Regions from separate parts of the Pseudodesulfovibrio indicus genome, predicted to be linked through region 3. Evidence: predicted binding sites of a transcription regulator. Region 3 holds the regulator's gene; each other region holds the start of a gene.
What was found. The regulator sigma-54, encoded in region 3, starts transcription at its own class of promoters, with help from an activator protein. The targets are predictions, from matches to a motif close to CTGGCACGGNNNNTGCTT.

Region 1 (3,826 bases), 1.2 Mb from region 3:
GAGGAAAAAACGGGGTTGGACGACGGGGAGCCCGCCAGGGGACACCACAAAACGTGGACACGGACAACGGGCCGAGCCGGGAGCGGTGCCGGGAGCGGAGGGGGCCTCCACCTATTTCTTGAACGATGCCGGGTCGATATTGTGCTTTTTGAGCTTGTTCCAGAGGTTCTTGGCGGACACGCCCAGGGCCGAGGCGGCCTCGGTCTGGGTTCCGCCGCAGGCGCGCAGGGCGCTCTCGATGAGCGCTTTCTCGTAGTCGATGAGCGCCTGTTTCAGGGGCACGCCCTCTCCCGTGGGCAGGAACAGGGGGGAGTCGGCCACGGGCCGGGCGTTGGAGAACGCCTGATCCACCTCGGCCGGGGTGATCATGGCGGAGGTGCAGAAGATGGCCGCGCGCTCCACCGCGTTGGCGAACTGGCGGACGTTGCCCGGCCAGTCGTAGTTGAAGAATATCTCCATGGCCTCGGACGAGACCCCGGCGATGTCCGTGCCGAGGCGGCGGTTGGCCCGGTCCAGGAAAAACTCGGCCAGCTGCGGCAGGTCGGACTTGCGGTCGCGCAGGGGCGGCAGGATCAGGGTGGCCACGTTCAGTCTATAGTATAGATCGCTGCGAAACTCGCCCTCCCGGACGCGCTCCTCCAGCTCCTGGTTGGTGGCCGCGATGATCCGCACGTCGTACAGGATGGGCTTGGCCCCGCCCACGCGCTCGGCCTGCTTCTGCTCCACGGCGCGCAGCAGCTTGGGTTGGAGGTGCAGCGGCATGTCGCCGATCTCGTCGAGCATCAGGGAGCCGGACTTGGCCAGTTCGAACTTGCCCTGCTTCATGCTCGTGGCCCCGGTGAAGGCCCCCTTCTCGTGGCCGAACAACTCGGACTCGATGAGGTTCTCGGGGATGGCCGCGCAGTTGATCTTGACGAACGGGGCCTTGGCCCGGGAGCTCAGGGCGTGGATGGTGTCCGCCACCAGCTCCTTGCCGGTGCCGGTCTCGCCCATGATCAGGACGTCGGCGTTGAGCTCGGCCACGCGGGCGATGCGCTCCTTGACCGCCATCATGGGCGCGCTTTGGCCGATGATGTTGTGCAGGGGGCTGGACCCGCCGCGCCGCTTCAGGTCGGCCAGCTCCTGCTGGAGGCGGCGCTTTTCCAGGGCCCGCCGGACCACCACTTCCATCTCGCGCAGGGAGAACGGCTTCTCGAAATAGTCGTAGGCGCCCTGCTGCATGGCCGTGACGCCGGAATCCTTGGAGGCGTAGCCGGTCATGACGATGACGTCCACGCCGGGGGCCACGTCCGCCAGGTGGCGCAACGCCTCCAGCCCGGACATGCCGGGCAGCTGGATGTCGTGGAGGATGAGGTCGAACTCCGCGGCTCCGGCCTTCTTGATGCCTTCCTCGGCGGAAGGTGCCGTATCCACTTCGTATCCCTTGTCGGCCAACGCCTCGACCAGCATGCCCTGGAAGGCGCGATCGTCGTCGACCACAAGAATTTTTTCAGCCACAGGTTTGCTCCCTGATGGTGTTTGTCCCGCGTGAAGGAACCCTACAGGATTCGAAGAGGCATATCCACAAAAAATAGACAAATGAGCCCGCCAATCCGAATACGCTTCTTTGCCGCTCTTGGTCACAAAACTTTTAATACAATTAATACATACTGGTACACACTGATTGATGCGCAAAGATTCTGCTTTGGCACGCACAATGCTTCTGTGAGGTTACCCGGCTTCCGGCCGGTACAATTTCTGGATTCAAGGAGTACGGGAATGAGAAAGAGAGATAGACGCCAGGGCCTCGCCGCCATCGAGTTCGCGTTGCTGCTTCCCGTGGTGGCATTCCTGGGGTTGCTTCTGGTGGAGGGCGGCAGCGCCATGCACACCTATTCCTCCCTGGTCGAGGCCAGCCGCGAAGGCGCGCGCCACGTGCTCATGGAAGGCGAAACCGCGGACGTGGAAGGCCTTGTGGCGGCCCTCGTCGTGGACCTCGACCCCGAAGCCCTGTCCACCAACGTGACCACCGACCCCGTGGCAAAAACCGTCACAGTAGAGGTTTCCTATGTTTACCAGATGTTTGGATCGCAGAACGGTCAGCGGTTGTTCGGCGACGAAGAAGACGAACCCCTGCGGTTCGTCGCGCAGACAACCATGCCGCTTCCGTAAGGCGCGTCAAGGCGCGACCAGTGCCGTCATGGCCCTGCTGCTCCCCATTCTGCTGGGGGTGGCGGGCATCGCCGTGGACATGGGCAACATGTACCTGACCCACACCCGGCTCCAGGCCGCGGTGGACGCGGGCGCGCTGGCGGGCAGCCTGGAGCTGCCCTACGACCCCGACCTGTCCAAGGGCGTGGTCGACCAGGCCGTGCGCCTCATGGTCGAAAACAACATGGAATCCGCCGTGGTCACCTCCGTGTCCGCCGGAACCGAGATCCGCAGCGTGAAGGTCACGGCCCAGGCCGAAGTGAAGATGATCCTCATGGAGGTCCTGGGCATAGCCGACAAGGTGGTCCAGGCCAGCGCCACGGCGGGTTTCAACAAGCTCGAAGTGGTCTTCGTGGTGGACAACTCCGGTTCCATGAAGGGCACGCCCATTACCATGGTCAAGCAGGCCTCCATCGAACTGACCGACCTGCTCATCCCTGACGGAGCCACCCCCGACACCAAGGTCGGCATGGTCGCCTTCCGAGGCAAGGTCCGCATCGACGCGGGCGCCGAAGGGTACGAGGAGGGATGCCAGAACGCGGACGGCACCCTGAACCGGGGCATACACGAGGACTTCATGGACGAATACTACGCCCTGCCCTACTACTACCGCAGCTCCATCAGCCTCGACACCTGCTCCGACCTGCCCGTTTCCCTGCCGCTGAGCCAGGACAAGGAACAGATCATCAGCTCCATCAACACCCAGACCGCCACGGGCGCGGCCTCGGGCACGGTCATCTCCGAAGGCATCAAGTGGGGCCGCCACATCCTGACCCCCGAGGCCCCCTACACCCAGGGCGGCGACAAGAAGGACTTCCGCAAGATCATGATCGTACTCACCGACGGCGACACCGAGGACGGCGAGTGCGGCGGCACCTACCGCGCCTACTACCGGCCCAACAACTACTGGACCAACGCCTACTACGGCATGGGCGTGAAAACGGCCCACTGCGACGACAACGGCGTGCTGAACCAGGACATGCTCAACGAGGCCCAGCTGGCCAAGGACGCGGGCATCGAGATCTTCGCCATCCGGTTCGGCTACTCGGACAATACCGACATCAACCTGATGAAGACCATCGCGTCCAGCAAGGAAGGCACCGACGACCATTACTTCGATGCCCCGCGCGTGGACGACATCCCCGACGTCTTCAAGCAGATCGGCAAGCAGCTCGGCTGGCGCCTGCTCTAGGGAGGTTACGACCATGCGCAACAACCGCAAGAACTCCCGTCGCGGCCTGGCCGCCGTGGAAACGGCCCTGGTCCTGCCCATCCTGTTCATCCTGGCCATGGGCGTCATCGAAGGCGGCAACGCCGTCTACGCCTGGGTCACCGTGCAGAAGGCGGCCCAGAGGGGCGCCCACTACGCGGCCACGGGCCGCGGGGCGGAGACCGGCACCCGGCTCGCGGACATCATCAACACCACCCAGGCCGGGCTGACCACCCTGGACCCGGCCAAGGTGATCATCTCCGTCCGCTCCTGGCCCGACCTGTCGGCCACGGGCGACGGCATCGACAACGACGCGGGCGCGCCCTGCCAACTGGCCGAGGTCGCCGTGCTCTACAACTACGAGCCGTTCACTCCGCTGGTGGCGTCGCTGCTGCCCGATTCCATCCCCCTGCGGGGCTACGACCG
Region 2 (3,826 bases), 520 kb from region 3:
CGCGCGCTCGGACTCCAACGTGCTCATCACCGGCGAGACCGGCACCGGCAAGGAGCTGTTCGCCTCCACCATCCACGCCAACTCCAAGCGCAAGGAAGCCAAGTTCGTGGTCGTGGACTGCGCCGGGCTGACCGAATCCCTGCTGGAGTCCACCCTGTACGGCCACCGCAAGGGCGCGTTCACCGGGGCGCAGGCGGACCGCATCGGCCTGGTCAAACTGGCCGACGGCGGGACCCTGTTCCTCGACGAGGTGGGCGAGATGCCGCTCTCCATGCAGAAGGCCTTCCTGCGCGTCCTCCAGGAGCGGACCTTCCGGCCCGTGGGCGACACCCGCGAGCAGACCAGCAACTTCCGCCTGGTGGCCGCCACCAACCGCGACCTGGAGGAAATGGTCGAAAAGGGGACATTCCGCTCGGACCTGCTGTATCGACTCAAGACAATGCACATCCACCTGCCGCCCCTCAAGGACCGGCCCGAGGACATCCGCCCCCTGTGCATCTACCGGGTGCACCAGCTCTGCCGCCAATACGGCATGCCGCCCAAGTCCTTCGGCTCGGACTTCCACCCGGCACTGGAGAACTACGACTGGCCCGGCAACGTCCGTGAATTGTTCAACATCCTTGAACGCGCCGTGGTCACGGCGGGCAACGAGAAGACCCTCTACGCCATGCACCTGCCGCGCGAGCTGCGGGTCCAGGTGGCCAAGGCGCAGATCGAGCGCATGACCGGCGGCGCGCGCCAGCCCGAGCCGGAAGCGGCCCCCATCCCCGAGCCTGTCCGAAAAATCGGACAGGACATCTTCGAAGACATCTTCGAGCAGGAGCTGCCCACCCTGCGGGACTTCAAGTCCACTGCGGAAAAGGTCTACCTGGGCGAGCTGATCCGCCAGTGCGACGGGGATCTGCCCCGTATCCTGGAGGTTTCCAAGCTCTCCCGCTCACACTTCTACAGCCTGCTCAAGAAGTACGGCCTGACCCTCTAGGAGCGACCATGGCCGAATTCGATTCTTACTGCGCCTTCTGCGCCGCCCGGCCCGAAGACGACGTGGATCGCCTGTACCACGACACCCGGTACGGGTTCCCGGTCACGGACGACGACGAGCTGTTCGCCCTGCTGGTCCTCGAGATCAACCAGGCGGGCCTGAGCTGGCGGACGATCCTCAATAAAGAGAAGAACTTCCGCAAGGCGTACTCCGGCTTCCGGATCGAGGCCGTGGCCCGGTACGGCGAATCGGACAGGGCCCGGCTCCTGGCCGATGCGGGCATCATCCGCAACAGGCTCAAGGTCAACGCCGCCATCCACAACGCCAATGCGATCCTGGCCATCCAGGCATCGCACGGCTCCTTCAAGAACTGGCTCGACGCCCACCATCCCCTGAAAAAGGAGGACTGGGTCAAGCTGTTCAAAAAACACTTCAAGTTCGTGGGAGGTGAAATCGTGAACGAATTTCTCATGAGTTCCGGCTACCTGCGTGGGGCCCATGTGGAGTCCTGCCCGGTCCACGCCAAGGTCCTCCTGGCGGGCCCCGCCTGGGCCGCGAAAGAATAAGGCACCCCCCTCCGCCTCCCCACGGATCACCCGTTGCGCACCTGTCCGATTTTTAGGACTGGTCCGTTTTTCACCCTGATCCTCCACTTTCCTCCTCAACGCCCATGATTCGGGAGTTTTTCCCTCATGGTCGCGATCGGCCGTCCTGTTTTTCAGACTTGCGCCACCGGCCGGACCGGTGCGCGAAAATACCGCTGAAACGTAACAAGTCGTAAAACAAGGATATTTCAATATTCGCCAAGTTGGCACGGTTGTTGAGTAAGGATTATGTCCTCAATTGACCGGTCCGCCTGGCGGACGCCAAGTGAACAGACGACACCACAATAGGAGAATTACCGAATGTCCAAGATGAAAACGATGGATGGCAACACCGCCGCCGCCTGGGTGGCCTATGCCATGAGTGAGACCGCCGCCATCTACCCCATCACCCCCTCTTCCACCATGGGTGAGATCGCCGACGAATGGGCCGCTCAGGGCCGCAAGAATATTTTCGGGCAGACCCTCGAGGTCCGCCAGCTGCAGTCCGAGGCCGGAGCGGCCGGCGCTGTGCACGGCGGCCTCGCCGGCGGCGCGCTGACCACCACCTTCACCGCCTCCCAGGGGTTGCTGCTGATGATCCCGAACATGTACAAGATCGCGGGCGAACTGCTGCCCTGCGTCTTCCACGTCTCGGCGCGGGCCATCGCGGCCCACGCCCTGTCCATTTTCGGCGACCACCAGGACGTCATGGCCTGCCGCCAGACCGGCTTCGCCATGCTGGCCTCCGCGTCGGTCCAGGAAGTCATGGACCTCGCCCTGGTCTCCCACCTGGCCACCGTCGAGGCCTCCGTGCCCTTCGTCTCCTTCTTCGACGGCTTCCGCACCTCCCACGAGATCCAGAAGATCGAGGTCATCGACTACGAGGACATGAAGCCGCTGCTGAACACCGAGAAGGTCGCCGCCTTCCGCAAGCGCGCCATGAACCCGGAACACCCGGACGTTCGCGGCACCGCCCAGAACCCGGACATCTACTTCCAGGGCCGCGAGGCTTCCAACTCCTACTATGATGCCATCCCGGCCATCGTCGAGGAGTACATGGACAAAGTGTCCGCCCTGACCGGCCGCTCCTACAAGCCGTTCGACTACGTCGGCGCCGCCGACGCCGAGCGCGTGGTCATCGCCATGGGCTCCGCCTGCGAGACCCTGGAGGAAGTGGTCAACCACCTGGTCGCCGAAGGCGAGAAGGTCGGCCTGATCAAGGTCCGCCTGTACCGCCCGTTCTCGGCCAAGCATTTCCTGGCCGTGCTGCCCGAAACCGCCAAGGCCGTGTCCGTGCTCGACCGCACCAAAGAGCCCGGCGCGCTTGGCGACCCCCTGTTCCAGGATGTCTGCACCGTCTTCCTGGAAAAGGGCAACGGCCCCGTCGTCACCGCCGGCCGCTACGGCCTGGGCTCCAAGGAGTTCACTCCGGCCATGGCCAAGGCCGTGTACGACAACCTGGCTGCGTCCGCCCCCAAGACCCGCTTCACCGTGGGTATCGAGGACGACGTCACCCAAGCCTCCCTTGTCACGGCCGAGACCCTGGACACCACCCCTGAAGGCACCGTCCAGTGCAAGTTCTGGGGTCTCGGTTCGGACGGGACGGTCGGCGCCAACAAGCAGGCCATCAAGATCATCGGCGACAACACCGACATGTATGCGCAGGGCTACTTCGCTTACGACTCCAAGAAGTCCGGCGGCATCACCATCTCCCACCTGCGCTTCGGCCATTCCCCGATCCAGTCCACCTACCTGGTGGCGGCCGCCGATTACGTGGCCTGCCACAACCCCAGCTACGTGCACCTGTACGACGTGCTGGAGGGGATCAAGGACGGCGGCTCCTTCGTGCTGAACTGCGCCTGGACCGCCGAGCAGATGGAGCAGGAGCTGCCCGCTTCCATGCGCCGCACCATCGCCAGGAAAAAACTGAACTTCTACACCATTGACGCGGTCAAGATCGCCGGCGAAGTCGGCCTCGGCGGCCGCATCAACATGGTCATGCAGACCGCCTTCTTCAAGCTGGCCGACGTCATCCCGTTCGAGCAGGCCGTGGCCCTGCTCAAGGAAGGCATCGACAAGGCCTACGGCAAGAAGGGACCGAAGATCGTCGAGATGAACTGCGCCGCCGTGGACAAGGCTCCCGCCGCCCTGGTCAAGGTCGAGGTTCCGGCCTCCTGGGCCGAGCTGGCCGACGACGGTGCCGTCAATGCCGACGAGCCGGATTACGTCAAGAACGTCATGCGTCCGGTCCTGGCCCAGA
Region 3 (3,826 bases):
AACGGCGCGGGCAAGACCACGACCTTCTACATGTTGGTGGGCATCGTGGCCCCGAACACCGGCCAGGTGGTCCTGGGGGACGAGGTCCTGACCGGCAGGCCGCTCCACGAGCGGGCCAGGCTCGGCGTCAGCTACCTGCCCCAGGAGAGTTCCATCTTCAAGAAGCTGACCGTGCGTCAGAACCTGGAGATCATCCTCGAGCAGACGGCCATGAATTCGCGCCGACAGCGGGCCAGGGCGGATGAATTGATGGAGATGTTCACCATCACCAAGCTGGCGGACCAGGCTGCCATGTTCCTGTCCGGCGGCGAGCGGCGGCGCCTCGAGATCGCCCGCGCCCTGATCCTCGACCCGCAGTTCATCCTCCTGGACGAGCCGTTCGCGGGCATCGACCCCATCGCGGTCATCGACATCCAGGAGATTATCTCGGTGCTCAAGTCCATGGACATCGGCATCCTGATTTCGGACCACAACGTTCGTGAAACGTTGAATATCTGCGATCGCGCCTATCTCGTCTACGAGGGCACGGTCATCCTCGAAGGGTCGCCGGAGGAAATCGTCAAATCGAGCCGGGCCAGGCAGATTTACCTGGGCGAAGACTTCCGGCTCTAGCCGCGAAACCGCGCATTTTTTGCGCTTTCCGGATTTACACGGTTCCCAAAGGTTGGTACACTTTTTTCATACTCGCGTATATCCGCTGGATTATTAATGGAAACAGGACGTTAACACAATTGTGTTGCGTCCTTTTCTTGCATGTGGCATAGTTGAACCGAAAAAAACTTCCCGCAGCCGGGAAAAAAGTAAAAATATCCGGCGAGCGATATTGTGAAACCGTAAAGCGAGCAGGGAATCATGGGATTGGAACTTCGGCAACAGCTCAAGCTCACACAGCAACTGGTCATGACGCCTCAGTTGCAGCAGGCCATCAAGCTGCTGCAGCTCTCCCGTCTGGAGCTGCTGGAAACGGTACAGCAGGAACTATTGGAAAATCCGTTCCTGGATGAGACCGAGCCCGAGGTGGAACCGCAGGAAACGCCCGACCCACGGGAAGTCCTGACCGAGGCCCAGGCCGAGGAAGAGCTGGTCCGCACCGCCGATTGGGAAAACTATCTCGGCGAATTTTCCTCGACCTCCAAGCAGGCCCTGTCCCGGGACTCCGAGATTCCGGAGGAGGGGATGTCGTTCGAAGCGCGCCTTGCCTCCAAGCCTTCGCTGGAAGGCCACGTCACCTGGCAGATGCGGCTTTCGGATTTCACGGAGCACGAAGTGGCCATCGGCGAGGTCATCCTCGGCAACATCGATTCCAACGGCTATCTCCAGGCCTCCATGGAGGAGCTGACCTCCATGATTCAGGCCACCGACGAAGAGGTGGAGTCGGTCCTGATGCGCATACAGCGCCTGGACCCCGTGGGCGTGGCCGCCCGTTCCCCCCAGGAGTGCCTGCTGGTTCAGATGGAAGTCCTGGGCTACGACGATCCGACCCTGGTCTCCCTGGTGCGCGACCACCTGGAAGACCTGGAGAAGAACCGCTACAAGCCGCTGGCCCGCAAGTTCAAGATCACCATGGAAGAGCTCAAGGACTACCTCGACACGATCCAGACGCTCGACCCCATGCCCGGCGCCAGCTTCTCCAGCACCGAGCCGCACTACGTCTCGCCCGACGTCTTCGTCTACAAGTATGGCGAGGACTTCGTCATCATCCTCAACGAGGACGGGCTGCCCCGTTTGCAGATGAACAGCTTCTACATGGATTCCATGAAGGGCGCGGCGGACAAGGAGAAGGAATATTTCCAGGAAAAGATGCGTTCCGCCGCATGGTTGATGAAAAGTCTGTACCAGCGGCAGCGAACCCTGTATAAAGTAGTCGAGTCCATTGTCGGCTTTCAACGGGGGTTCTTCGAGGAAGGCGTGACAAAGCTCAAACCCTTGATCCTCAAGGAGGTCGCGGAAGACATCGAGATGCACGAATCCACCGTGAGCCGGATCACGACCAACAAGTACGTTTCAACCCCCCACGGCATCTACGAGTTGAAGTTTTTCTTCAACTCCGCCCTGGACCTGAACGACGGTTCCCAGGTGGGCTCGGAGAGCGTGAAAGCGCTCATCAAGCAGATGATCGCGGATGAAGACACGAAGAAACCGCTCAGCGATGAACGGATCGGCGAGATCCTCAAGGAGAAACTTGACGTGAACATCGCCAGGCGCACGGTCGCCAAGTACCGTTCGGCAATGGGTATTGCTTCGTCATCCAAGCGCAAGCAGTATTTCTAGTCTGCTTGCCGGACACACAACCAGGAGGCAGCGTATGAACATCAGCTTCACTTTCAAGAACTTTGAGCCGTCCGATCACCTCAAGGGTTACGCTGAAAAGCGTTTTGAAAAGGTTGCGAAGTACGTTTCCGATGCGGAAGCAGATCTCCAGGTGAACCTGCTGGTCGAGAAGTTCCGCCACAAGGCGGACGTGATCCTCAACTCGGATCGCATTCACATCTCGGCCTACGAGGACTCCGAGGATATGTATTCCACCATCGACATGGTCCTGGACAAGCTGGAAGCCCAGCTTCGCAAGATGCGCGAGAAGATGAAGAACCGCCCCAGACAGGCGCGTCCCAATAAGATGGTGCAGATGAACTACATCTCCTTCGATGAGATCGGAGCCGGAGCGGCCCCGACCATCGTCGGCACCGACGCATACGAGCCCAAGCCCATGTCCGTGGACGAGGCCGCCATGCAGCTGGATGCCCTGGAGAACGAGTTCCTGGTCTTCCGCAACGCGGAAACCGAAGGCGTCAACGTTATCTACAAGAGAAAGAACGGCGATTACGGCCTCATCGACCCCGGAAACTAAGCATGAAACTCAGTGATTACCTGGCGAAGGAACTGATCCTTCCCGAGCTGCAGTCCGAGACCAAGTCGGACGTACTCAATGAACTGGTCGCCCCCCTGGGCGAGATATATCCCGAGATGGACACGGACCTAGCGGTCCGTGTCCTTCTCGATCGCGAGCGCCTCGGCTCCACCGGCATCGGCGACGGTATCGCCATCCCCCACGGCAAGCTGGAGAACCTGGAAAAGGTCATGGTCGTGGTCGGGCGAAGCCGAAAAGGAGTCGAGTTCGAAGCCCTGGACCACAGCCCGTGCGGCATCTTCTTCCTGGTCCTGGCCCCGGAACAGGTGGCGGGCATGCACTTGCGCGTGCTGGCCCAGATCTCCCGGCTGCTCAAGGACGAGGAGTTCCGCAAGGCGTTTCTCGCGGCCGACGGGTTCGACGGCCTCTGGTCACTCCTCAAGGACGTCTAAAACCCGGCAGGCCGTTTTGACCCCGACAAATCCCTTTCCCGTCGTCATCGTCACCGGGCTCTCCGGTTCCGGGAAGTCCACCGCCCTCAGGGTGTTCGAGGACCTGGGATTCTTCTGCATCGACGGGCTGCCCTGCGAGATGTCGCCCAAGCTGGCGGACCTGATCCTCAAGTTCGACACCAAGTATCGCGGGTTGGCGCTCGGCATGGACCTGCGCCAGTTCGAGTTCGTCAACGGCTGGGACGAGGCGTTGCAGGGATTCGCCGATCTCGGCATCCTGCCCCAGGTGGTCTACCTGGAGGCCAAGATGGGCGAGCTGGTGCGGCGCTATGCCACCACGCGGCGGCCCCACCCGTTGGAGAGCCGCAACCTCGGCCTGGAGCAGGCGCTCGAGATGGAGCGCGAGCTGCTCGAACCGGTCCGCTTGGCCGCGGCCCTGGTCATCGACACCACGCATTATTCCATCCACGACCTGCGCCGGGTGATCCAGACCAAGTGGTCGGCCATCGAGGAGGCGGGGAAGGGG
Region 4 (3,826 bases), 1.5 Mb from region 3:
GCGGGGATGCGGTGTCCCTGATGGTTCGCGCCGGACGTCTGCGGCGCGCGGTCAGCCGCCCGGCGCGAACCATCCGGGACGGTTGCCCACGCCGCCGGACCGGACGGGGGCCAAGGGAAAGTGTCAGGGCGGCGTGTTAAAACTCTGGAAAGGAAGAGGCCTTATCTTGAACCTCGAACCTCGCGAAGCGACCCAAAAAGTTTGGGAAAAGGAGGGGATGGGGGTCCGGGGGAAGGGGAGGAAACAACCCTTTTCAAAGGGTTTTTCCTCCCCTTCCCCCGGCCGCCGGAGGCGCAAAAAAAAAGGGCGGACGCGCGCAGCGCGTCCGCCCTTTTTGATGGCTGATGGCCCGGCTACGCCTTGGGCGGGTCGGGGAGGGAGAGGATGGGCTGGATGATTTGTTCCATGGCTTGTCCGGTGGCGGTATCGCGGTGGACCTTCATGAAGGGGAACCCTTCGTCGCCGGAGTCGGCCACGGCGGGGTCGAGGGGGATGCGTCCCAGGAACCGGACGCCCGCTTCCTTGGCCAGTTCCTCGCCGCCGCCGGACTTGAAGATGTTGTGCACCTTGCCGCAGTCGGGGCAGGCGAAGCCGGACATGTTTTCAACGATGCCGAGCACGCGGTTGCCCACTTCGCCCACAAAGGACACGGACCGGCGCACGTCGTCCACGGCCACGCCCTGGGGGGTGGTGACGATGACGGCCATGGCGGTGGGGCCGAGGGTCTGGAGGGCGGACAGCGGTTCGTCGCCGGTGCCGGGGGGACAGTCGACCACGAGGAAGTCGAGGTCGCCCCACATGACGTCCTCCACGAACTGCTTGATCAGGCCGATCTTGACCGGTCCGCGCCAGATGACGGCCTGTCGGTCGTCGGGCAGCATGAAGCCCAGGGACATGACGGACAGGTTCCTGGACCAGGGCACCGGCTCCATGATCTGGTCGCCGATGTGCGGCTGCTGGCCCTTGAGGGAGAGAAGCCGGGGCACGCTCGGGCCGTGCACGTCCACGTCCAGCAGGCCGACCTTCTTGCCGGCCAGGGACAGGGCCACGGCGATGTTGGCGGCCACGGTGGATTTGCCCACGCCGCCCTTGCCGGACATGACCACGATCTTGTGCTTGATGCGGCTCAGGGTTTTTTGCAGTTTCTGCTCTTCGGGGTTGTCGCAGCCGTTGGCGCTGGAACAGCTCCCGTCAGGTGCGGCAGACGCACATCCTTCACAACCACTCATAGGATTCTCCTGAAATAGGGCGGCTCAGGGCCGCCTTTGAAAGTACGCGCAGATCCCGGACCAGCGGACGGTCGCGTCCGGGTCCGAGAGAGATAACCATCGGCGGGAAAATGTCAAACTGATGCGCCGGGCATGGCCAGCTCGGCCAGCGACCCGTGCAGATAGCCGTCGACTACCTGGCCGAGGGAGCCGGTGAGCCACGGGATGACTTGGATTCCGGCTTCTTCGAGGGCTTCGCGGGTGCGGTTGCGGATGGCGCCGCACAGAAAAATGGTTACCCCGCAGGCCAATATGGCGGATGTCCTGTCCATAGGGTCCTTTGAGGGAAGGGATAGGAGGCCTGCGGGGTAAGATTTATGATCGCGTATTTCAAATAACTTGTAGCCGTCCGCGTTCTCGCACACGGAGGCCAACCGGTCCTGGTAGCACGCCAGGCAGATGAGCTTGGCGGAATCCACTTTCATCATCACTCTCCAAAAAACTCTCCGGCAGGACCCTGACCGATTGATGGCAATAGAGCATAGATCGTGCCAACAGAAATATTGATTTATTACAGTGTGTTAGGTTTAAGCGATATGGGCATTTGGGCGAATAATTCGCCATTACCGCAAGGAAGGTGGACGAAAAATTCGCCTATTTGTCGGAGAGGAGCCGTCGCAGGGTGTCCTTGGTGATGCCCAGCTCGCGGCAGGCGGCCATTTTTTTCCCGTTGTTGCGTTTGACGGCCTGGCGCGCGGCGCGGCGCTTGATGGCCTCCATGGTGCCGGACAGGCCCGCCGACCGGGGCGAGCCCTTGGCCGGGTGCAGGTATTCCGGGAGGTGTTCCACCTGGATGAACCCGTCCGCGCAGAGGATGAAGGCGTATTCGAGGATGTTTTCCAGCTCGCGGACGTTGCCGGGGAAGTCGTGGCGCAGGAGCACGGCCATGGCGTCTTCGCTCACGCCCTGGATGGATTTGTTGCGCAGCCCGTTGAATTCCTGGAGGAAGTGGTCCACGAGCAGGGGCAGGTCCTCCTGCCGCTGGGTCAGGGGCGGCAGGGTCAGGGTGACCACGTTGAGGCGGTAGAAGAGGTCCTGTCGGAAGGTCCCCTCGGCCACGGCGTCCTCCAGGTTGCGGTTGGTGGCGGCCACCACGCGCACGTCCGCGCGCACCTGGGAGACCCCGCCGAGCGGCTCGAAGGTCTTGTCCTGGAGGAAGCGGAGCAACTTGACCTGGAGGTTCTGGGGCATGTCGCCGATCTCGTCCAGAAAGACCGTGCCGCCGTCGGCCAGTTCGAACCGGCCCGGCTTGTCCGTGCGCGCCCCGGTGAACGCGCCCGCCTTGTAGCCGAACAGCTCGGATTCCAGCAGGGTGTCGGGCAGCGCGCCGCAGTTCACGGCCACGAACGGCCCTTCCTTGCGCGGGCTCAGGGAGTGGATCGCCTTGGCGAACAGCTCCTTGCCGGTGCCGCTCTGGCCGAGCAGCAGGGTGGTGGCCTCGGATTCGCTGATCTGCGGCAGGATGCGGAAGATCTTGTCCAGGGCCTGGCTGCGGCCCACGATGTTCTCGAACCGGTAGATGTCCTTGGCCTGCTGGCGGGAGACGTGGATCTCGGTCAGGTCGCGGAAGGTCTCCACCCCGCCGACCACGTTGCCGTCCCGGTCCTTGAGGGGCGAGGCCGAGATGGACACGGGCAGGGTGGTGCCGTCCGAGCGGACGATGAAGATGGACTTGTTGACGATGCGCCCGCCGTGCTCGATGCACGCGCCCAGCGCGCACTGGCCGTCGCACAGGGAGGAGCGGAACACGTCCCAGCACTTGCGCCCCAGGGCGTCGTCCCCGGTTATCCCGGTGATCCGCTGGGCCGCCCCGTTGAAATAGGTCACGTTCCAGTCCGCGTCCACGGTGAACAGCCCGTCGGCGATGGAGTCGAGCACGTCCTCGAGCGGCAGGTTCTTCGGAAAGGACATGGTGCCACCCTACATCCCCCGGAATCCCTTGCCAAGAAAAACCGGGCGAAAAATTCGCCCACACATTTGTGGATGATCAAAAAAAGAAACCCGTCCGAAGACGGCCCGCGATGGCGGCAGAGGCTTTCGAGAGTTGGGTGGCCGGGCATGAAAAAAGCCGCCCGGAGGCGGCTTTGAAAACAAACAATCGGCGTTGTCGGACTTAGAGCTTCTCGGCCCGCTTTTTGCGGAGCCAGTCATACCACTGGTCCATGTTCTCGCCGGTGCGGGCGGAGATGGGCATGACCTCGATGTCCTTGTTCAGCTTCTTGGCGTGGTTGGTGGCCTTGTCCAGGTCGAAGTCCACGTAGGGCAGCAGGTCGGTCTTGTTCAGGAGCATGACCGCGGAGATGTGGAACATGAAGGGATATTTCTCGGGCTTGTCGTCGCCCTCGGCCACGGACAGCAGGGTGACCTTGTAGTCTTCGCCCACGTTGAACTCGGCGGGGCAGACCAGGTTGCCCACGTTCTCCACGAACAGGATGTCCAGCCCGTCGGTGTCGATGGCCTTGAGCGCGTCCATGACCATGCCGGAATCGAGGTGGCAGCCGCCCTCGGTGTTGATCTGCACGGCCTGGGCGCCGGTGGCGGCCACGCGCTGGGCGTCG

Region 1: the regulator sigma-54 is predicted to act here: its motif matches at 1,685-1,702, upstream of AWY79_RS17165 (TadE/TadG family type IV pilus assembly protein).
Region 2: the regulator sigma-54 is predicted to act here: its motif matches at 1,791-1,808, upstream of nifJ (pyruvate:ferredoxin (flavodoxin) oxidoreductase).
Region 4: the regulator sigma-54 is predicted to act here: its motif matches at 1,746-1,763, upstream of AWY79_RS19300 (NifB/NifX family molybdenum-iron cluster-binding protein).

Annotation. Positions count from the first base shown of each region.
Region 1 is NZ_CP014206.1:3,772,598-3,776,423, forward strand. It holds gene AWY79_RS17160 (sigma-54-dependent transcriptional regulator) at 112-1,497, opposite strand; gene AWY79_RS17165 (TadE/TadG family type IV pilus assembly protein) at 1,759-2,151, shown strand; gene AWY79_RS17170 (VWA domain-containing protein) at 2,063-3,382, shown strand; gene AWY79_RS17175 (TadE/TadG family type IV pilus assembly protein) at 3,396-3,826, shown strand, end outside.
Region 2 is NZ_CP014206.1:2,077,595-2,081,420, reverse strand. It holds gene AWY79_RS09170 (sigma-54-dependent transcriptional regulator) at 1-982, shown strand, start outside; gene AWY79_RS09165 (DNA-3-methyladenine glycosylase I) at 991-1,548, shown strand; gene nifJ (pyruvate:ferredoxin (flavodoxin) oxidoreductase) at 1,888-3,826, shown strand, end outside.
Region 3 is NZ_CP014206.1:2,593,715-2,597,540, forward strand. It holds gene lptB (LPS export ABC transporter ATP-binding protein) at 1-612, shown strand, start outside; gene rpoN (RNA polymerase factor sigma-54) at 853-2,271, shown strand; gene hpf (ribosome hibernation-promoting factor, HPF/YfiA family) at 2,306-2,848, shown strand; gene AWY79_RS11655 (PTS sugar transporter subunit IIA) at 2,851-3,300, shown strand; gene rapZ (RNase adapter RapZ) at 3,317-3,826, shown strand, end outside.
Region 4 is NZ_CP014206.1:1,140,822-1,144,647, forward strand. It holds gene AWY79_RS05320 (Mrp/NBP35 family ATP-binding protein) at 354-1,229, opposite strand; gene AWY79_RS19300 (NifB/NifX family molybdenum-iron cluster-binding protein) at 1,343-1,540, opposite strand; gene AWY79_RS05330 (sigma-54 interaction domain-containing protein) at 1,863-3,179, opposite strand; gene hypB (hydrogenase nickel incorporation protein HypB) at 3,382-3,826, opposite strand, start outside.